Regions from separate parts of the Enterococcus sp. AMC1251 genome, predicted to be linked through region 1. Evidence: predicted binding sites of a transcription regulator. Region 1 holds the regulator's gene; the other holds the start of a gene.

Region 1 (12,037 bases):
GAGCAGTTAGTTGATAAATTTGGACAATTACGGTTTTATCCTTCTAATGAATCTGAGAAATTGATTGTCGAATTTCCTTTTACGGAAGATGAATTTAGCTACAATTTACTTTTGGGGTTTGGCAGTCAATGCGAATGTCTAAAGCCGGCTCATGTTAGAACCGAATTGAAACGGCGTATCGAAAATTTGCTTACGCTTTATCAAAACCATAGATAAAAAAAAGCTTCTCAGCTTGTACTAAATTACGGTACACTCTGAAAAACTTATTCATTTTATTTCTTTTTCTTACCGCCAAAAGCATCTTTCATTTTATCAAAGAAACCTTCTTCTTGCTGTTCACTTACGGTTTGACCGCCAGCTTTAGCAAATGTGCGTAATGCTTCTTTTTGTTCGTCGTTTAAGTTTTTTGGCGTGATGATTTTAACTTTCACGTGCTGATCGCCATTAACACCGCCACGTAAGCGTGGCGCGCCTTTGCCACGTAAACGGAAATTTGTTTCTGTTTGAGTGCCTGCTGGGATTTTCAATTTTACATCGCCATGAACCGTCGGTACTTTGACTTCATCACCAAGCGCTGCTTGTACGAAGCTCAATGGTAAGTCATAGTAGATTTCTGAACCTTCACGGTCGAAAATATTACTGTCTTCTACGCTGAATACAACGTATAGATCACCATACGGTCCACCGTTCATTCCAGCTTCTCCTTGATTTGCCAGACGCATTTGTTGTCCGTCTTCTACTCCAGCTGGAACATTGACTTTCACTTTATGCGCTTTTTTGTCATGTCCAGTTCCGTGACATGTTGGACAAGGCTCTTTGATTTCTTTACCAGTACCACGACAAACATCACAAGTTTGACGGCTCATCACACGGCCAAGTGGCGTTTGACGTTCAACATTGATCGAACCAGAGCCATGACACTTATGACAAGTTTCAGGATGAGTACCAGGTTTAGCCCCATTCCCTCCACAGGTTTCGCAATTATCTTCGCGATTATACTTGATTTCTTTTTCCACACCAAAAATCGCTTCTTCAAACTTTAGATTGACTGTATATTGCAAATCAGATCCTTGTCTTGGCGCAGTCGGATCGACACTACGAGAGCCACCGCCAAAGAATGAATCGAAAATATCTTCAAATCCACCAAAGCCACTGCCTCCACTAAATCCACCACCGCCGAAGCCACCAAAACCACCAGCACCGCCGTAGTTTGGATCAGTCCCTGCATGACCATATTGATCGTAAGCTGCTTTCTTTTGAGGATCGCTCAATACTTCATATGCTTCAGATACTTCTTTGAATTTCTCTTCAGCATCTGCTTCTTTATTGATATCTGGGTGGTATTGCTTGGAAAGCTTACGGTAAGCTTTTTTTATTTCATCATCTGAAGCACCTTTCGCTAAACCCAAGACTTCATAATAATCTTTTTTCGTAGCCATTAGTTCCCCTCCAACTATTATTACATTTATTTTAAAAAGGATCGACGCCAACTTATTGGTATAAAAACATCGTTGTAATCATACCACAAATTAAGTAAAAGCAAAATAGCTTCCCTCAATTTGCTAATATTTATCTACAAATAAAGATAGGCAAAGACCAAAGCGATGACTTTGGTCTTTGCCAGCTTGTTAACGATTATTTATCGTCGCCTTCTACTTCTTCAAAGTCAGCATCTACAACATCATCAGCTCCACCTTGTGCAGCTTCAGGATTTTCTTGCGCTTGTTGTTGCGCTGCTTGTTCATAAAGTTTTACTGTTAAGTTTTGAACGATTTCGTTTAATGAATCACGTTTTTCTTTCATTTGTTCGATATCGTTCGCTTCGACAGCTGCTTTTAACTCATCACGAGCATCTTCCGCTTTTTTCACTTCATCAGCATCTACTTTGCCTTCTAATTCTTTCAATGTTTTATCAACAGTGAATAATAATGCGTCAACGTCGTTACGTAAGTCAACTTCTTCTTTACGTGCTTTATCTGCTTCGGCGTTAGATTCAGCATCTTTCACCATACGTTCGATTTCGTCATCTGATAAACCAGAAGAAGATTTAATTGTAATGGTTTGCTCTTTTTGCGTTCCTAAATCTTTCGCACGTACATTTACGATACCGTTTTTATCGATATCAAAACTTACTTCGATTTGAGGCACACCACGAGGAGCGGCAGGAATATCTGTTAATTGGAAACGACCTAGTGTTTTATTATCTGCTGACATTGGACGTTCACCTTGTAATACATGAATATCTACAGCTGGTTGGTTATCAGCAGCAGTTGAGAACACTTGAGATTTACTTGTTGGGATCGTTGTATTACGGTCGATCAATTTCGTAAATACGCCACCCATTGTTTCGATACCTAATGATAATGGTGTTACGTCTAATAATACAACGTCTTTCACATCACCTGTGATAACTCCGCCTTGAATTGCAGCTCCCATTGCTACTACTTCATCCGGGTTCACTGATTTATTTGGTTCTTTGTTTGTTTCTTTACGCACAGCTTCTACAACAGCTGGAATACGTGTAGATCCACCAACTAAAATAACTTCATCGATTTCAGACGGATTCAAACCAGCATCTTTCAACGCTTGGCGTACAGGAGTTTTCGTACGTTCTACTAAATCACTTGTTAATTCGTCAAATTTAGCACGAGTCAAGTTCATTTCTAAGTGCAATGGACCAGCATCTCCTGCTGTGATAAACGGTAAGCTGATTTGTGTTGAAGTAACGCCTGATAAATCTTTTTTCGCTTTTTCAGCAGCATCTTTCAAACGTTGAACAGCCATTTTATCTTTAGATAAATCAACACCGTTTTCTTTTTTAAATTCTGCTACCATGTAGTCGATGATTTTATTATCAAAGTCATCTCCACCTAATTCGTTATCACCAGCAGTTGATAATACGTCGAATACGCCATCGCCCAATTCAAGGATCGATACGTCAAATGTACCACCACCAAGGTCAAATACTAAAACTTTTTCGTCTTTATCGGTTTTATCTAAACCATAAGCTAATGCTGCCGCTGTTGGTTCGTTAACGATACGTTCTACTTCTAAACCAGCGATTTTACCAGCGTCTTTTGTTGCTTGACGTTGTGCATCGTTGAAGTATGCTGGAACAGTGATAACAGCTTTATCAACTTTCTCACCTAAATACTCTTCAGCAAAACCTTTTAAATATTGTAAAATCATTGCAGAAATTTCTTGTGGTGTATAAGATTTACCATCTGCTTCTACTTTATAACCAGCTTCACCCATGTGACGTTTGATTGAGGAAATTGTATGTGGATTCGTCACAGCTTGACGCTTTGCAACTTCACCAACTTGGATTTCGCCATTTTTGAATGAGACTACTGAAGGTGTTGTACGGTTTCCTTCTGGATTTGCAATAATTTTTGCTTCTCCGCCTTCTAAAACTGCAACTGCAGAGTTTGTTGTTCCTAAGTCAATACCAATAATTTTACTCATAATTAATAATCTCCAATCTATGTTTTTAGTTAATTTTTTATTTATATCAATGCAAACATTGTTTTCTGTTGCTACTGGGCAACGATAACCATGCTTGCTCGTAAAACGCGGTCATGTAATTTGTAGCCTTTTTGTAATACTTCGACGATTGTGTCTGCTGGTGTTTCATCGCTTGCAGGAATCGTTTGAACGGCTTGATGTAAATTAGGATCAAAAACTTCGCCCATTGTTGGGATTTCTTCGATACCTTCATCTTTCAATGCAGCTTGTAATCCTTCAAGAACCATCGCGACACCTTTTTTCAAACTTGCACTTTGTTCATCATCGACTTCTATTGCCATCGCGCGCTCTAAATTATCGATCGAAGGTAGTAATTTTTTACCTAAATCCTGTGAACGATAACGAACAAGCAATTCACGCTCATTTTTGAAACGATTGCTCATATTGGCAATTTCAGCGCGTGCTCTTAAAAACTTATCTTCCATTTCTGATAATTCAGCATTGACATTTTCTAATTCTGTCATCTCAGCTTCTGTTTCAGAAACACCTGAATCATCGATAGCTTCCAAATGTTCATCTTTTAATTCTTCATTTGTTTCTTTTTTATTACTCACTCTGGCAACTTCCCTTCTCGTTTCCGTAGAATTATTAGAATTCTATATTTTCAACTTTTTACTTATTCATCTAGAGAACGATAATAAGCACCAAGTTTTGAAGCTAGTTCATGGCGAAAAACATCCACCAAACCAAACATTTTTGAATAAGGCATACTTGTAGGACCTAACAAAGCAATCGTCCCTTTACCGTGGCCAGTCACTTCATAAGTTGCTGTAATCATGCTCATATGGTCAAGTAAATCGTTTCCTATTTCTGAGCCAATTCGAATCGCTATTTGCGTTTCTGTCTCTTCATCAGCTGTCAACAAATGTGTAATCTCATTCGTATTTTTCATAAAAGTATAAACAGATTTTAGTTGGTCAATGTCTTTCTCTACACCGAAGTCTAAAAGGTTCATACGTCCGCTGACAAAAACTTTTTCTTCAAAAGCGTGTCCAAGCATTGCATCAAATAGATTCATCATGCCTTCTGGGGTTTGAAAATGACGATGTAAAATCATGGGAATTTCTGTACGCAAACGATGATAAACCGTCAATAATGGTTGTCCCACTAATTTATCATTGATTATTTGAGTCATCTTTTCCAAATCTTGACTTGAAACGGATGATGGAATCGCAAATACTTGGCTTTCTACATTGCCTTTATCCGTTACGATAATCGCTATGATCTGACGTTCATTTAATGGAACAATTCGAAAACCAGTCAATCTTCGTTCCTTTACCTCAGGACCTAATGAAAAAGCCGTGTAACTAGTCAAATTAGAAAGTATTTCAGCTGATTGTTCAATGATATCGTTTATTTCATGAAATTCTTTCCCAAACGAATGGCGAATTGTTTCTAACTCATCATGTTCGACTTCAGTTGGCCTCAACAAATGATCCACATAGTAGCGATAACCATCCATCGAAGGAATTCTACCAGAAGACGAATGAGTTTTAAGCAATAAACCATAAGCTTCTAAAGCTTTCATATCATTACGAATGGTCGCAGAACTCGTCTTGATTCCTTCTTCCATTAATTTCTTTGAACCTACAGGATTACCTGTATTTGTGTACCCTTGGATGATAAGTCGCAAAATATTCTTTTGTCTTTCCGTTATCATAAGTTACCACCCTCCATTAGCACTCATACTGATCAAGTGCTAATACATTTATTAATATAGCAAGTTCTCAGATAAATGTCAAGAGAAAAACATGCGCAATTAGCACTCTTCAACACCGAGTGCTAACAGAGAAAAAAAGTGACTGGGACATAACTCTGTGAGTTATGTCTCAGTCACCTAGAATCCGAATAAACGGTGGGAACAGAAGCACCCCTTCGGAAATAAGCTCTTCTGTCCCAACCTCTAAAAAACTAGACTTTATTATTCTACATCTAAAAGAAATGCCTCAAATACATCATTCCCTACAAAAAGTCCTTTTTCAGTAAGTTGAATATGGCTCTCGTTTTCTATTAGCAATCCCTTTTGAACCAGCTCTGGAATTATCTCTTTATAAACTTGGTTTAAAGATAAACCAAATTTCTCTTTAAAACGAAATTTTGAAACACCACTCATTTTTCGTAAACCTAAGAAAAGTTCTTCTTCCATTTGATTGTTTAGTGTCAATATCTCTGTTTCAACTGTAGGCAGTTGATTTTTTCTTAATGGTTTTAAATAGTGTTGGATTGGACCATGATTACGGTAACGAGTGTGCCCTAAATAACCACTTGCTCCCGCCCCAAATCCATAATAGTGTTCATTATTCCAGTACAATAAATTATGTTGACTTTCTTGCCCTTTTAAAGAAAAGTTACTGACTTCATATTGATGACGTCCAGCTTTTTCCATTGCAATAATTGTTTCTTCAAACATCAGAGCTTCGACTTCTTGATCTGGCAAGTGCAAACGACCTTGACGAACCCAATTCATAAACATTGTTTTATTTTCTAAAATCAATGAATAGAGCGAATAATGAGGTAAATCAAGTTCAATCGCACGTTTCAACGTATCTCTAAAATCTTCTAAGGTTTGACCAGGTAAGGCGTAGATCAAATCGATACTCACATTTAAAAAATCTTCTTTCTCCAAAAATTTCATCGTATCGTAGACATCTTCTGCTGTATGTTTGCGTCCGATTTTCTTTAGCAACTGATTATCAAAGGTTTGTACGCCCATTGATAATCGATTCACGCCATATTCTTTCATCACTTGTAATTTTTCCCGAGTCAAATCTCCTGGATTTGCTTCAACAGTAAATTCATTTTTATCGTTAAACGGCAGTAATTCCCGCACGCCTTTCAGCAAAACAGCCAATTGTTCTGCTGAAAGTGAAGTTGGCGTCCCACCCCCAATGTATATTGTTTCAGTATCGAGGCTTGGATATTGTTCTTTCGTCAAGCGAATTTCTGTCAAAAGACCTTGAATATATTCATCTACAGGCTGCCCTTCTAAAAAAACTTTGTTGAAGTCACAGTAGTAACATATGTGTTCACAAAATGGGATATGTAAGTAGGCTCCGACCTTGTTATTACTATTTTTTTTATCATTTATCATCTATTTTTATTCCTTTCAAAATACAAAACCATACTACTTTTCAGATAGCTATATTCAATTCACGAATTTACAAATCAAGCATCTTTTAAGCTTTCATCCAATACTTTTTGTTTCGTTTTCCAGAAATAGGATCATGATCAGACTGATCTGTTCTTATATACCTTTCAGTATAATATCCTCTAAAATCATCAAATCTTACTTTCATAACTTTACTCACCCTTATACATTCAAACTACGTGAATTGAAGATAAATATAGTTTACGAAAAGTGAAACTAAAAACAGAAAAAACAGAATTAGTTCGTGCCAAACCAATCTTTTATTACTTTTTAGTTTAACATATTTTTTTGTCATTTTCTAACTCAGTAACCTCTCTCGTGTACCTTCCATTTCAAGAATTGCATTAATCCAAACTGACTTATGAGTAGGATTAATGACATACTCATGAAATTAATTGCTACTTCTTATCTTTATTAACCAGACATTTAATGTATTCTTGTTTAAACCTTCAAACCCTTGGATTAGTGCATCTTTAGTAGTCACATTCATTTTCTTCTTTCTTAATCTACTCATTATTTGAGACACCAAACCGTATTTGATTTTCACCTCTCCCAGTTTACGGAAAGCTTTACTGAAATATCATTATACACTTTACACATCTTGGAATGAACGTGTTTTATTCCTGCACTTATTGCCAAAAATGATGAGAATATAACAGACACAAAATTTCAAAAAATAGGAACTTCAAAGAAAATGCTTCCTTCAGAGTTCCCATCAAATACTACTTTTTAATATTTTCAATACACCGCTTCTCTAATTACTAAATCAACAAATGTCTCTTCAATACCAGTGATACCTTTTTAGTAAAAAAATGCGTAATAAAAATAGAAACACTTATTGTAACTATAGCCATAAATCTGTCCATAGTTTTAATAGATCGTCTTCGCATAAGTAAATCTTCATTGGCAATCGCCAACTCTTTTATTAGCTAAATCCCCTTCCTTTTCATCCTGTATTTTTTCGTTTAGGATACAAAAATAGACACATTATAAATAGAATATATCATCAAACCAATCATCATATTTTTTACTATGCGTAGTCAAAATTATGGTATGTCCTCTCTTTTTTAATTCTTTAAATTGCAGCATTATCATTTTTTCGTTTTCACTATCTAATGCAGCTGTAGGTTCATCGGCTATAATTAAATTGCCATTTTTTAAAATGCAACGAGCAAGTCCGATCCTTTGTTGTTCACCGCCGCTTAAAGAGCTAACTTTTACATTTAAATCTAAAGCTGACAAATTCACTTGTAGCAGAGTATCTGTCATTAAGTCAAGTTTCTTTTTCTTTCCTAACTTTTTCGATTTTAAAGCAATTTCTAGATTTTGTTTAATCGTAGAATCCTCCAATAATCCATAATTTTGAAATACAAACCCTAAATCTTTTTTCAAATATCGTCTTCTTTTTTTTATACCAATGTTTGTAACATTTTCTGAATCAAATAAAATATCTCCTGAACTTGCCTTATCTAATAAAGATATTATATTTAGCAACGTGGTCTTTCCAGCACCACTGTTTCCTTTAATCGCGACCAAAGAATTGTTTCTAATTTGCCAATTAATGTTTGAAAATATAGTTTTTCCATTGATTTCTTTAGAAATTTTTTCAATTGATATATCCATTTACTCACCTTCTACTCTAAATCAGTTATATTTATATATATCTTTTTAAAATTTACAAAAGAAAGAATAATGCTTCCTATTGAAATACAACATATTAAAAATAAGATTTCTTTTGTGTAGTTGAAGCATATAATAGACAGCCACGGTAGTATAGAAATAACTACATATGAAATCATAATTAGCTTCAATTTTAGACCGAATAGAATATATAACTTAAATTTTTTTGAATTCATCGAAATAAATACACCACTCAAAAAATAAGAAATTATATAATATAGTAATATTAGCGTACCTATTATCACAAAGAAAATCCCCATAATTTGTACATCTTCATTCATAGTACTCATTAGATATTTATACGCACTTATTTGAACTGGAAATTCAGAATACACATCATTTTTTTTGATAATCTCTTTTAAGTCGCCTTTATTTTTCACAAAAAAATAGTCAGTTTGTCCTAAAATAATATCTGCATACACCGAACTTTTTTTCTGAATGTTATTAGGTGTAAGCACTCTTAAAATAGGATTACTTAATTTAGTTCTAGTGGATCCAAAAAACATTAATGTAGGATTATTTTTAATGAAAATGAATTCTATGTCTTTTATTTCTTTTTTTATAACTTTTTTTGAAAATTCCTGTGCTACTTCAAAGTCATAAAAATTATGTGACTTCCTATAATAAGCCTTCACTTCGTCTATATTTTCTTTAAACTTTTCTGGAACTAGAATAATCAACTTTTTTTCATTATTATCAATGTTTATTTTTTTCCCTTTTAGATCTTTTACTTCAACAAAAGAATGCTCAAGATACGATGGGCTTACCCACATTTCGTTTGAATCATAATCCTCTTCATATTCATCTCCATTTAATCTAGCTCTAGTTGAGTCTTCTAATCTAAATAGCAACAATCCTTCTTTGTAAAATTCCTCTAATAACGCCGTATGATGTTGAAATGAAGGAATCAATCGTTCTTCATCCTCAGGAGATACTCCCGCAGATAATAATGGTAAATAAAAATAATCCTCTAACATTTTTTGATTTTTCTTTCTATTAACTGTTAAGTCTGCATTTTCTACAGCCAATGGTATAGCTTCGGATAGTCCAAAAGCAATTAACGGAACTATGCAATAGATAAAAAGCGCGCCTATTATTACTGACAGCTTTAGCGGTTTTTTTCCTTTAAAAGAAAGCCAATCTTTTTTTGAAATTTTAACAAAAAATGCAATAAGAAGGTAAGAAATGAAAATTAGTAAACTATTGCTTTTCCAAAATTTTAAAATTAACTTTAAAACAAGGAGGATACTAACCTCTTTAATTATTAAATAAATAGCAAATAAAAAACTAACACCTACTAGTAGAAACACAGCAGGGAGAATATTGTAATAAATGTCATTAACTAATTGTAAATCACTATAGCCAAAATAACTTTTAATTGTATTATTTTTATAATTTAGATAATAGAAAAACAATATGATAAGTGCTAAGGTGATCGTGATAATAATATTTATTATTTGAAATAAATTGTATGTAGAATAATTATTATTTTCTTCTTTTGACTCAATTTGGATATCTAATTTCATTTGCAAATCCTTACAAAAACGAGAAACAAGTTTTTTTTGTTGATACTGAATTATATATCTACCTGAAAGAATATCAGAATGAATCAGTTGATTAAAATCTCTAAATATATATTCATTACTTGAAGACAAAAAACCCGAATTTTTTAAAGTGAATTTTTCTTTATTTTGAGGTGGTATCATTTGTAAGTTTTGAAATATTTTTTTCGAATTAAAATTAATTTGTGAAAAAAAAACAGAAGAAGTTGTTTCATCATTTGTATCATTCTTATAAACGTTTACTTGATATTTTTCACTTAACTCTTTAATTGTTTTTACAATCTCTTTTTTCCTTTGATTATCCCCATCTATAATATTTTTTTCTGAGAAAACGACAACTTGCGAATTATTAACAATAGCTTGTCTAAACTGTTCTGTTTCTTCAGAGATTCCTTGAAAATAGGAAGAACTAAAAGAAAAAAGAGAAAGTAAGAAAAAAACAAGTACAAGCATTTTTTTCATATACTCTCTCCATTTTGTTTATTTTGTATCCCAGTATGAATTATTAGTAGAATAACTCCAGTATTTTGGAGTCTCAGCACTTGCAGTCTTTTTCTTTCCAACCCAACCTGACTTAGTATACTTGTTATTCATCATCGCAGTTGTCTTATGCGTTTTTGAGTTATGTGTATATTTACTATACTGAGAATATCTAGCTATTCCTTTCACTCCAAATTCATGAGTCCCACCGCCAACTTTAACAGATAATTTCAAAAGAGGGTTGTCTCTTACAACAAAAGATTCAGCTTGATTAGTGGTTGCGATATCTGAAGGATAACCTTGTCCTGAATCTGCCGAAACGGAAGTTGAAAAACCTAAAACTGAAACACTTGTGACAAATAAGCTAACTATTATTTTTTTCATTAAAATCCCACCTTTAATATTTTTTTGCTAAATTAGTTAAAACAACAGTATACAGGACAGTAACCTTATAAAAATTTAATTTATGGTAATGTCCCTACTACAGGAATCTACTTTTCCTTCCACCATAGTATGCTTATCCTATATCAACTTCTGAATTTCATCTAAAGCTGTTACAATACTCGAAGAAATGATCCTCTCTAAATTTAAAAGAATATTACTAATAGAATTTGTGCACTAAATCTATTAACATCATTTTAGCGTTTCTAGAAAAAGAATTCATGAGTAAAAGCGGAAAAACTATAGACAACTATTCTTTTTTAGTTGTAATATATATATGAGATATGGTTGTCCTAAAATAGTTTTGGAGCTTTATCTACGAACTATGTCTAATCCTTAGAAGCTATTGAAGTGTCTATCCACCTTTCTCCTTATTCTAAATTAATGATTTTATATAGAGGATGGAAATAGATGATTCAAAAAAATACTTAGAAATCTAAATGAGGTGAGTTTTTGAAAGACAAATTCTCAAAAACATTGATTATGATTGCTTGGGTTGTAATTATTATCTATTCATTTTCTACAGTTTCAATTAATGCGTGCATAATCTTCAATTTTTTTAATCTAATTATTGGTGTTTATTTACTTTTTCTAGGTACTTTAGTTTATTTTAAAGCTGGAAATTATCACTCATCAATTAGTTTTTTATTTCTTTCAATTTCAATGTGTTTTACTTTTGTCTTTATGTATTCTGACAATGTAATCCTAAACAAAGTGGGATTAGCATTTTTAGTACTATGTCCCGCTTTATTATACTTTTTTCTCTATTCTTTTATTCATGGAAAAAAAACTATTTTTTTTCAACTGAATCTATTATTACTCGTCATAATTTCTGCAATGAGCGAATTAGCATTCTTCACAAAAACCTTTGCACATCATAGTTTGATTATTTTATTGGTTTCAACAATCATCTCATGCTTTTTAGTTATTTTTAAAGAAAAAAAATTTTTCTTTCAGTCAAAAGATTATTATCTATTAAGTCTCTCCATTTTACTATCCTATGTTCCATTTACACTTTTTTATTTTCTATTTATCTTTTTCGAAAGTTTTCAACTTTCTATCCTAGCATACCTTTCAATATTAACATTAATCACACTTCCAACTACAATAGCCTATTTACTCATTAGAAGTAATGTGATAGTACTTAAACAAGATCACAATCTATTACTAAGCAGTATACTATGTATAGTTCTGTTCGCCA
Region 2 (12,037 bases), 270 kb from region 1:
ACTTGCTTTTTCACCAGCGCCTTCAACGATTGTAGTATTGTCTTTATCAACAACCACTTTGCTTGCGTTACCAAGGTTTTCGATTGTTGTATCTTTTAATTCTAGACCTAGATCTTCTGTAATCACGGTTGCACCTGTTAAAATAGCAATATCTTCAAGCATCGCTTTACGACGATCACCAAAGCCTGGAGCTTTAACGGCAACAACATTGAATGTACCTCGGATTTTATTTAATACTAATGTTGGCAATGCTTCACCATCAACATCATCTGCAATAATCAATAATGGGCGACTTTGTTGTAAAATTTGTTCCAACAACGGTAAAATATCTTGAATGTTGGAGATTTTTTTGTCAGTAATCAAGATATACGGATTTTCTAAAGCAGCTTCCATTTTGTCATTGTCTGTCACCATATATTGAGATAAGTAACCACGATCAAACTGCATTCCTTCAACGACGTCTAATTCCGTCTCGATACCTTTTGATTCTTCAATCGTAATAACACCATCATTACCGACTTTTTCCATTGCGTCAGCAATCAACTGTCCAACACGATCAGATCCAGAAGATACAGCTGCCACTTGCGCGATGGCTTCCTTTGAATCAACAACAGTTGAAATGTTGTGTAACTCTTCAACCGCAGTTTTAGTTGCTAATTCAATCCCACGGCGGATGCCTAAGGGATTAGCACCTGCAGTAACGTTTTTCAAACCTTCGCGAACGATTGCTTGTGTTAAGACTGTTGCAGTAGTTGTTCCATCTCCTGCAATATCATTTGTTTTAGAAGCAACTTCTGAAACTAATTTCGCACCCATATTTTCAAAATGATCTTCCAATTCGATCTCTTTAGCAATCGTTACCCCATCATTTGTGATCAATGGCGAACCAAAAGATTTTTCCAAAACAACGTTACGACCTTTAGGACCTAATGTTACTTTTACTGTGTCTGCTAAAATATCTACTCCACGAAGCATTGATGCACGAGCATCTTCTGCAAATTTGATTTCTTTTGCCATAATTCCTTCACCTCAAAAATTTTATTTTTTCTATTTTAAATGTTTTTTACGTTTAAAAATGAATTACTCGACAATCGCGATGATGTCTTTACCAGAAACGATCAAATAATCATTTCCTTCATATTTAACTTCTGTACCTGAATATTTTTCAAACATGACTGTATCGCCTACTTTTACTTCGGCAGGAACTTTTGTACCGTTCTCTAAAACACGGCCTTCACCGACTGCGATAACGTTTCCTGTTTGAGGCTTTTCTTGAGCGGCAGATGCTAAGACGATGCCTCCAACTGTTTTTTCTTCTTCTTTCGCGACTTCAATAACGACGCGATCGCTTAATGGTTTTAACACAATAAATCCCTCCAAAAAAATATTTTTCTTTTTTAGCACTCTTAGTTAACGAGTGCTAACTACACTATTTATAATACTCATTTCCCTTTCGTTTTGCAAGTCTTTTGACTAAATTTATTAAATAATTGTTCAAAGAAAATAAGTTTCTTTACATGGTTCGACATATTCCTTCTCTATCTTCCATTTCATGGTAAAATAAGAACTGAAAGAGAGGCGATTGAAATGAAACAACGAATCATAGGGGCTCTTACGTCCACAGGACTTTATTTAATTATTGCCAATGTCGGGAACTTCTTTTTTGGAGTAAGTAGACGTTTTGACTGGACTACTACAATATGGGAAGCAGCATTTTTCTTCGTATTTATCTTTCTACTATTGGGATATCGCAATAATCGAAAAAAATGATAATCTGCTAAAAAAAACACTAGCTATGGTATACTTTTTATATTCTGCAATTATTGAAAGGAGTTTTCTGTTTTTATGTCTACAAATATGTCTATTAGAAAAGTAAGCTTTTTAATGCTTATTATATATGGACTCGTCTTCTTTTCTCCTTTTATCTTCAGATCCTTTTCATCTGAAGTTATAATCGGTGGTACGACGTTTACTTATATTCTAGGTGCTGGTTTGATGATTTGGCTGTATATCAAAAATAAAAAAACTGCCGTTACAATGGTAGAAAAACAAGCTACACTGACTTCCCCAGTTTTTATCTTCTTACTCGGTGTCAGTGGTATTTTTTTAGCAATGATCATCCAAGCTATTGTTTTTAGCATTGAAACAACTATTACAGGTGTTGATCCTAGTTCGCAAAATACACAAAATATTATCAAGGTTATTTTAGCGAATCCGCTATTTATTCTAGCAACAACAATTGGCGGGCCTATCATGGAAGAGTTTATTTTTCGTCGTTCTTTGATTAGTCTAACTGAAACATATACTGGATTTTGGTTCTCGGCTATTATTAGCTCCTCTTTGTTCTCTGTTATCCATCAAGATGGTCATTTTTTTGTTTACTTTTGCATGGGACTCTTTTTTGCTCTCCTTTATAAAATGACTGGTAAAATTTGGACCTCTATCATTGCCCATTGTGGAATGAATACCATCGTTGTGATCGCTCAACTTGTATTGCATTATGGAAATATTGAATTACCTAAATAAACTTAAACATAAAACCCCAGGAAGTGCATTTTCTGTAAAAATGCACTTCCTGGGGTTTTCAAATCATTCTTTTTCATCGTCAATTTCAGTATCGACTAATTCATTATCGTGATGTAAGAAGTAAATCAAGGTTTGTAGTTCATTCGTCAAATCGACATTTTGAATCAAAACATCTGTAGGTGAGACTAATCGAGCTGCCGTAAAATTCAAAATACCTTTCACTCCAGCATCTGCTAACTGACTGACAACTTCTTGGGCTTTTCTGGCTGGTAAAGTCAAAATTGCCACTTCGATTTGCTGAATACGAATCTGTTCCATCATATCTGTCATTGGATAAACCGGAATACCATCAACAATTCTACCGACAATATCGTCGTTGACATCAAAAGCGCAACTAACGCGAATACTATTGCTTTGATGAAATTTATACTTTAGTAAGGCACTTCCTAAGTTACCTACACCAATCAATGCTACATTTGTTAGTTCATCATCATTCAACGTTTTTGCAAAGAAATTCATCAGGTTCTCTACATCGTATCCATAACCACGCTTACCTAATTCACCAAAATAAGAAAAATCTCGTCGAATCGTCGCGCTATCTACCTGTACCGCTTCACTTAGTTCAGTAGATGAAACTTTATTTTTGCCTGCATCATGCAGAATTCTCAAATAACGATAATATAGGGGAAGGCGTCTTGCCGTTGCTTTTGGAATAATTTGGTCTTTCACAATCGTACCTCCAATACTCTAAATATACACAAATATCCACTTCTCATAATAGCAGTTATTCCAAATAAAAAGCAATCTTATCGCTCAAAAAAATGAACTATTTTTTGAACTTTTTAGAATTATCAAGCAAAAATTTTGGTCCGATTGTAGGACAGGTGCTTTTTTCAATCAATTTGTGCTACACTAAAGTTATTGAAATAGAAATGAGGATACCAAATGATTTTACTCCAAGCAAACCAGATTGCCCGATATTTCGGCGCAGACACTTTGTTTGAAAACATACAAATGGAGATCAGTACAAATAGTAGAATCGCTTTAGTCGGTCGCAATGGTGCTGGTAAATCTACTCTTTTAAAAATAATTGCTGGTATCGATGCACCTGATGCCGGTACGATCGCTAAAAATAAAACAGCCAGTCTAGGTTACTTAGCTCAAGATACTGGACTTGTTTCTAATAAAACTGTTTGGGACGAGATGCTTGAAGCCTTTGTCGATGTGATCACAATGGAACAACGGATGCGTGAATTAGAGTTGATTATCAGTGAACTTTTGCCTGACGCTTCAAATTATGAATCTATTATGAAAGAATACGATCGGCTGCAACACGATTTTTCAGAAAAAAATGGTTACAGCTATGAAAACGAAATTCGTTCTGTCCTACATGGTTTTGGATTTAAAGAAGACGTTTATTCAAAACAGATCAGTACCTTATCTGGTGGTCAAAAAACACGATTAGCTTTAGCACGAATGCTCCTACAAAAACCAGATATTTTGATTCTCGATGAACCAACTAACCATTTAGACATCGAAACTCTTTCTTGGTTAGAAAACTACTTACCTAGTTACTCTGGTGCTCTTTTGATCGTCTCGCATGATCGGTATTTCTTGGATAAAGTTGTTACCGAAGTCTATGAGATCAGTCGTCATAAAATGAGGTATTACAAAGGAAACTACTCCAAATATTTAGAATTGAAAGCTGAACAATTGACCAGTGAATGGAAAGCTTACGAAAAACAACAAACTGAAATTAATAAACTAGAAGACTTTGTAGCCCGAAACTTAGTCAGAGCTTCCACGACTAAAAGAGCGCAAAGTCGTAGAAAAACGTTAGAAAAAATAGAACGTTTAGATCGACCTCAAGGGGATGAAAAATCTGCGAATTTTCTTTTTTCAATTGAAAAAGTCTCTGGAAATGTCGTACTTCAATTAGAAGATGCTGCGATTGGTTATGAAACTCATATCTTATCACAACCTGTTTCATTGGATATCCGTCGTCAAGAAGCAATTGCCTTGGTCGGACCTAACGGAATCGGAAAATCTACTTTGCTAAAATCGATTATTGGAAGTATTCCCTTCATTAAAGGTGCAGCCACTCTTGGAACTAACGTTCAAATCGGTTATTATGACCAAGAACAAGCAAACCTTCACGGAACCAAAACCGTTTTAGCTGAACTTTGGGATGAACATCCAACCACTTCAGAAAAAGATATTCGGACTATTTTAGGTAGTTTTTTATTCAGCGGAAATGATGTAGAAAAAACAATTCCACTTTTAAGTGGCGGTGAAAAAGCCCGGGTTGCTTTGGCAAAATTATCCATGGATAAAGAAAATTTCTTGATTCTAGATGAACCGACCAACCATTTAGATATTGATAACAAAGAAGTTTTGGAAAATGCTTTGATCGATTATGAAGGAACACTTCTTTTTGTTTCACATGACCGTTACTTCATTAATCGCATTGCAACTAAAGTTATTGAACTTTCTGAAACTGGTAGTAGACTCTATTTAGGTGACTACGACTATTACCTAGAAAAGAAAAAAGAAGAAGAAGAATTAGCTTCATTATTAGCTGAACAATCTGCCACAAAACAAGTAGATACAGTAAAACCTAAAAATGACTTTTATCAAAACAAGGAACAACAAAAAGTGCTTCGTAATTTGAACCGAAAAATTACACAAATTGAAGAAAATCTGACAGTATTAGATACAACGATTGGCCAGCTTGAACAAGCAATGAGCGACCCTACGCTTGTTGATGACCATATGAAGCTAATGTCATTAAATGAAGACTTAGAAACGAAACGTGTTGAACAAGAACAATTGCTGACTGAATGGGAAAATTTTAGCTTAGAACTAGAAGAATTAGAAGAAAATAACGAATGAAAGGCGGTCAAACATGACTTCAAAACGCATAAATGTGACGAAACCAAAGTATCAGCAAATTGCTGTTGATGTAGCCGCTAAAATCGCTGATCAGACTTTTCCTGTGGGCGATAAACTTCATGCACGATCCACTCTTGCAAATAAATACAGTGTTTCTCCTGAAACAGCCCGCAAAGCAATCAGCGTGTTAGTTGATTTAGAAATCGTCAAAGCAAAACACGGCAGTGGCTTCTATGTTCACTCAATGAAAAAAGCTGAACTCTTCGTTGAGCAATACCATGATGTTCAATCGATTCATGATTTGAAGGATGATCTAATTGACAGTGTAAAAAAACAAAAAGAAGAATTAAGTCACTTCTCAGAAATTTTGGATAAACTTGTGGATCAGACCAAACGCTTTGACTCATTCAATCCGTTAAATCCGGTAACATTTACACTAACCGACGATGCATCACACCTTGAAATGACGATCAGCGAACTAAATTTATGGCAAAGTACTTCTGCCACTTTGATTGCGATCAAACATGGTGATGAATTACTGGTATCTCCTGGGCCTTATACCAAACTGACTGCTGGTGATACGATTTATTTTGTTGGTCATGAATCCACACTGCAACGAGTTCAAAATTTTTTCTATCCAAATTCATGAACTATAAAATAACCAAATCTAAATCAACCCCAAAGAGTTAAATTTTCAGATCTAACTTTTTGAGGTTGATCTATTAATATACAACTTTTTTATCCATCTTATTTACTATACTGTTTAGGGCATTTTCAAAATGTTTATCTAAAAGGAATTCCACTTTCTTTTCATTTTCATGTAATAATAAGTTTTTGTATGATCCTCAATTTTTTTCATCTCCTTTTTAATCTAAAAAAACACTGTACCTGTCAAAATTTTCCTTGCCGTTCTATAAGAAAAAAATAGAGCAGATCGTTATATTATCTTCCTTTTGTATTTCAAAATTGATTGTTGTTTTAATCAAGTCGTCACTATACCCAAAAACCAATTTTATTTGATTGTTGGATAGATTACTTTGTTTAAGCAGTAGATTGGGAATCGTATCAGGTATCACACAAGCTGCTGTACAAAGTGCGCCCGTCAACGCAATTGTTTTAGCAACATCTCATCTTGATTATTGCCAAACCTATCTAAATCGTCTTTAAATAGAAATACACCTTTACTCGCCCATCCTCGATAAATACTACACTCGATTTTTCTCTACTCTATCACTCCTATCTAGCTTAATTATATGTTTGAAAGAAACCGAAGTACCAGCAATATTTTTGATAATAACCATCAGTGATAACTATTATCAATTAACAGTGTCGTCTAGTTTAATAGATGTTTTTGCCAAATACATTGTTCATTAGCGAAACATTCAGATAATTACTAAGATGGCATTTATAATTAAAAGATCTACCAAAAAATTTCCCAAGAACTTTTTTCAGAGTAATCAACGATCATCTACTGAAAAAAACTTAAATTGATTTTTCTAGCTAGCAATTCAATGGTCTAAATATCGATTATCGATCTTGAGGTATAGATGCTCAGTTTGAAGTCTGGATTCCCATTTCAAAAGATAGCTACGACAATTACTTTGTCTATTACAAGCATTTCCCACTGATTTGGTATTATGAACTGACATATTCATCTTCTCTGATAAAATTTAATATCACTTTCTTTTCTCTTTTTAGATCGCTAATTTGACAAAGTGACTACACGATGTTAACCTAGAATGGTCACTTTTTGCAGAAAAGAAAATAATTTTCTTTGCATGCATATTAAGTTTTAGTGTTATAACTAAAAATACTGGCGTTTGTAGTTACCTAGCTTCACGAGCTAGTCTCTCGGGAAAAAGATAAAATCCGATTGTGGCTTAAAACGCCACCCTCTGTTTTTCCTTTTTTCCTGTCGAGACTGAATGAGCTCGTTCAGCTTTTAAAATAAGGAGGAATTTTGTTTTGCCCAAAGTAAAAGTTTCGCATTTAACAAAAATATTCGGTAAAAAGTCAAAACAAGCACTGGATATGATCAAAGAAAACAAAGATAAAACCGAGATCTTGAAAAAAACTGGCGCTACTGTAGGAGTTTATGATGTGAATTTCGAAGTGGAAGAAGGAGAAATCTTCGTGATCATGGGGCTTTCTGGTAGTGGTAAGTCAACATTGATTCGTCTATTAAATCGTTTGATCGAACCCACTTCCGGAAATATTTTTATTGATAATCAAGATATATCAAAATTGGATAAAGAAGGTCTTAGAGAAGTTCGGCGTAATAAGATGAGTATGGTATTTCAAAATTTTGGTCTCTTTCCTCACCGTACAATTTTGGAAAATACTGAGTACGGTTTAGAAGTTCGTGGTGTTCCAAAAGAAGAACGAAAAGCTAAAGCTGAACAAGCCTTAGAAAACTCAAGCTTACTTGCTTTTAAAGACCAGTTTCCTAATCAACTATCTGGCGGAATGCAACAACGTGTCGGTTTAGCTAGAGCCTTGGCTAACGATCCAGAAATTTTATTGATGGATGAAGCCTTTTCTGCTCTTGATCCATTAATTCGTCGAGAAATGCAAGATGAATTAGTCGATTTACAAGAAAATGTGAAGAAGACGATCATCTTTATCACACATGATTTAAATGAAGCTTTACGTATTGGCGATCGAATTGCTCTAATGAAAGACGGTCAGATCATGCAAATTGGTACTGGTGAAGAAATCTTAACAAACCCAGCCAATGATTACGTTCGTACCTTCGTTGAAGATGTGGATCGTTCGAAAGTTCTAACTGCTCAAAATATCATGGTTCCAGCATTAACAACCAATATTGAAATCGATGGTCCGACGGTTGCTTTAACTCGAATGCGCCAAGAAGAAGTTAGTATGCTTTTAGCCGTTGATAAAAAACGTCAACTAAAAGGTGTGGTCCGAGCTGAACGCGCATTAGAAGCTCGTAAAGCGGGTAAACCATTAACTGATTATGTAGATACTGATATCACTACAATTGATAAAGATATGCTCGTCAACGATATTTTCCCAATCATTTATGATTCACCTACACCAGTTGCCGTAACTGACAATAATAAATTGCTTGGTGTTGTCATTCGAGGCAGCGTTCTTGAAGCATTAGCAGAAACAGAGGTGACTATCAATGAATAATTATCAATTACCAGTGGCAAGTTGGGTCGAAACAATTACAGAATGGATGACGAATACTTTCTCAGGAGTTTTCAGTTTCTTCCAAACAACGGGTCAAAGTTTAATGGACGGCATCACTTCCCTATTAGTTGCGATTCCTCCCGTACTATTTATTATTATTTTAACTGCCATTGCATTCTTTATTTCAAATAAGAAAATTGGTTTAAGTCTGTTTACACTGATCGGTTTACTTTTCATTTATAATCAAAATTTATGGACAGATTTAATGAGTACCGTTACTTTAGTTTTACTTTCTAGTGTGGTTTCTATCGTTATCGGTGTACCACTTGGAATTTTAATGGCTAAAAGTAATAAAGCGCAAAGTATTATTACGCCTATTTTAGATTTCATGCAGACAATGCCTGGATTTGTTTATCTAATTCCTGCTGTTGCCTTTTTCGGAATTGGTATGGTTCCTGGGGTGTTTGCCTCAGTGATCTTTGCTTTACCACCGACAGTTCGTTTTACGAATCTTGGAATTCGTCAAGTTCCCAAAGAACTCGTTGAAGCTTCTGATTCATTTGGTAGCACTGGTTGGCAAAAATTATTCAAATTGGAATTACCATTAGCTAAAAATACCATTATGGCGGGTGTTAACCAAACAACGATGCTCGCACTTTCTATGGTAGTTATCGCATCCATGATCGGAGCTCCTGGTCTTGGTCGTGGCGTTCTTTCTGCTTTACAACGTGCCCAAGTTGGAAATGGCTTTGTTAATGGGGTTGCGTTAGTTATCCTAGCCATTATCATTGATCGTTTTACTCAAAATTTAAATAAGAAAAAAACAACTCCAGCTAAATCAAAACTATCTAAAAAACAAAAAATTGGTGGAACTGTTGTAGCTGTTATAGCGATCGTCGCTTTGATTGCAAGCTCTACCCTTTTCTCTTCTGCTAAAAATGATGAAAAAAATATTTCTCTTTCTTATGTAGAGTGGGATACAGAGGTTGCCTCAACTCATGTCATCGGTGAGGTTTTAAAAGATGTTGGTTACAATGTCTCACTAACACCGTTGGATAATGCCATTATGTGGGAATCAATCTCAAAAGGAGAAACAGATGCAATGGTTGCAGCTTGGCTTCCTGGAACACATGGTGAACAATACAAACAATATAAAGATAAAGTGGATGATTTAGGTGAAAATCTAAAAGGTGCTAAACTTGGTATCGTCGTTCCACAATATATGGATGTCAATTCAATCGAAGACCTAAAAGATCAAGCTGGTAAAAAAATTACTGGTATTGAACCTGGTGCTGGTGTTGTTGCGGCGGCTGAAAAAACGCAAAAAGCTTACAACAACTTATCTGATTGGTCAGTAGAAACCTCTTCTTCTGGTGCAATGACTGTTGCTCTCGGTCAAGCAATCAAAAATAAAGAAGACATAGTTATCACTGGTTGGTCTCCTCACTGGATGTTTGCCAAATATGATCTTAAATATTTAGAAGATCCAAAAGGCACAATGGGCAAAGAAGAAGCAATCCATACAATGGCTAGAAAAGGATTGGAAGAAGAAAATCCTGAAGCCTATAATATTTTAAAAAATTTCCATTGGACGAAAGAAGATATGGAATCTGTTATGTTAGAAATCAACAATGGAACTGATCCAACACAAGCTGCTAGAGACTGGATTAACAGTCACTCAAAAGAAGTCGCAGAGTGGAAAAAATAATAAAAAGTGCTGACCGTGATTTTTATGGTCAGCACTTTTTTGAGAGTGTAAAATAAACTGTGTAAGTAGCTAATTCTAGATAAGCTACTTATACAGTTTTTCTTTTCGTGTAAAGAAAATTCAGATAAAATAAAAATGAAAGGATGCGAGAATATGGCAAGACAGAAAAGAGATCCTAAAACCGTCGAACTAGCGAAAACTATTCTAGAAAACTACAATCCTGAAAATGTCGATGACATGCAAGAAGCGCTAAAAGATATTTTTGGTCCCTTATTTGAACAAATGCTTCAAGGCGAAATGACCCATCATTTAGGCTACGATATTCACTCAAAACAGGAGAAAGAAACGAACAATCGAAGAAATGGATTTGGCTCTAAGAAAGTAAAAACAAGCTTTGGAGAAGTCCCTATTGATGTACCTAGAGACAGAGAAGCCACGTTTGAACCAGAACTTATTAAGAAACGTGAACGGGATGTTTCAGCTATCGAATCAAAGGGTTTGTCCATGTATGCCAGAGGTATGTCCCAAAGAGATATCGCTCATACCATTGATGATATTTATGGGTTTTCCATTTCTCACGAAATGATTTCTACAATCACTGATTCTGTTCTTCCAGAACTGGAGGAATGGCAAAATCGTCCTTTAGCGAAGTGCTATGCCTTTGTTTTTGTGGATTGTATGTATGTGACGTTAAGAGAAAATTATGAAGTGAAAGAATATGCTGTCTATACAATTCTTGGGTATGATTTAAAAGGGAAAAAAGACATTTTAGGGTTGTGGCTGAATGAAACTGAGAGTAAAAACCGCTGGATGCAGATTTTTGATGAATTGAAATCTCGTGGTGTATAGGATATTTTCTTTATGTCTATGGATGGTGTTTCTGGTCTTGAAAATGGCGCAAAATCTATTTTTCCAAAGGTGATCGTTCAGCGTTGTATCGTCCATTTAGTGCGCAATGCGCTTCGGTATGTTCCTTATAAAGACTACAAGGAATTTTCTAGGGAAATGAAAAAATTTTATGGTGCTCCTTCGTTAAAAGCTTGTCAGAGTGCTTTTGATACCTTTCAAAAACGTTGGTCTCACTACTCTGGTGCTGTAGAGGTTTGGAAACGTAATTTTTCTCATGTGGAACAACTTTATGATTATGGTAGCGCAGTGCGTAAAATTATGTACACAACAAATGCCGTTGAAAGTATTCATTCCAGCTTTAGAAAAGTAACTAAAAAAGGCGCATTTCCAATTGAAACCGCTCTTTTGAAACTTCTTTATCTACGAGTAACAGAATTGGAAAAGAAATGGACAGCTGGGTTTATACCCAATTGGCCGATGGTCTTAAATCAATTAATGGCGAATGAACAGTTTTCTGAGCGCATCAATACTTATAGCTTATATATTTCCTAGTCACTGTTGCATCAAAAAAGAACATCAAATTTTCCTTTTCGGTAAGGTTTCTTTCTTAAGCTCTTTTAACCAAAGGTTATTTAGGAATTATTTAATGTTCTTTTTCGTTCTTAGATTTATCAGTTACACACTTTAGTTGACAACCCCATATTCTCCGCATTTATTTAATACCTTACGAAAAAACAGAAAAATCAAACTTGTAATAACACCTGTAACAACACCTTCTGGCACTACTTTAATACAACCCCAAAACCAAAGAAAAATATCTTGTAAAACTTGCGTTTCTTACGTTCCTCCTCTTAAAACCTTCCCTAAAACATAATTTTCATAGAGATAACTAAAATCAAAACAACT

Evidence for each region. The regulator HrcA, encoded in region 1, represses chaperone genes, less so after heat shock. The targets are predictions, from matches to a motif close to TTAGCACTCNNNNNNNNNGAGTGCTAA.
Region 2: the regulator HrcA is predicted to act here: its motif matches at 1,398-1,424, upstream of groES (co-chaperone GroES).

What each region holds. Positions count from the first base shown of each region.
Region 1 covers NZ_CM177098.1:1,405,343-1,417,379, reverse strand. Annotated here, with positions in the region: gene AC4BBR_RS06545 (helix-turn-helix transcriptional regulator) at 1-216, shown strand, start outside; gene dnaJ (molecular chaperone DnaJ) at 273-1,439, opposite strand; gene dnaK (molecular chaperone DnaK) at 1,636-3,465, opposite strand; partial or broken gene grpE (nucleotide exchange factor GrpE) at 3,537-4,118, opposite strand; gene hrcA (heat-inducible transcriptional repressor HrcA) at 4,142-5,185, opposite strand; gene hemW (radical SAM family heme chaperone HemW) at 5,447-6,616, opposite strand; gene AC4BBR_RS06515 (ATP-binding cassette domain-containing protein) at 7,661-8,296, opposite strand; gene AC4BBR_RS06510 (hypothetical protein) at 8,308-10,377, opposite strand; gene AC4BBR_RS06505 (lactococcin 972 family bacteriocin) at 10,396-10,779, opposite strand.
Region 2 covers NZ_CM177098.1:1,134,277-1,146,313, reverse strand. Annotated here, with positions in the region: gene groL (chaperonin GroEL) at 1-1,017, opposite strand, end outside; gene groES (co-chaperone GroES) at 1,081-1,365, opposite strand; gene AC4BBR_RS05295 (hypothetical protein) at 1,588-1,770, shown strand; gene AC4BBR_RS05290 (CPBP family intramembrane glutamic endopeptidase) at 1,858-2,526, shown strand; gene AC4BBR_RS05285 (redox-sensing transcriptional repressor Rex) at 2,590-3,255, opposite strand; gene AC4BBR_RS05280 (ABC-F family ATP-binding cassette domain-containing protein) at 3,472-5,418, shown strand; gene AC4BBR_RS05275 (GntR family transcriptional regulator) at 5,432-6,067, shown strand; gene AC4BBR_RS05270 (quaternary amine ABC transporter ATP-binding protein) at 7,384-8,574, shown strand; gene AC4BBR_RS05265 (ABC transporter permease/substrate binding protein) at 8,567-10,282, shown strand; partial or broken gene AC4BBR_RS05260 (IS256 family transposase) at 10,436-11,683, shown strand.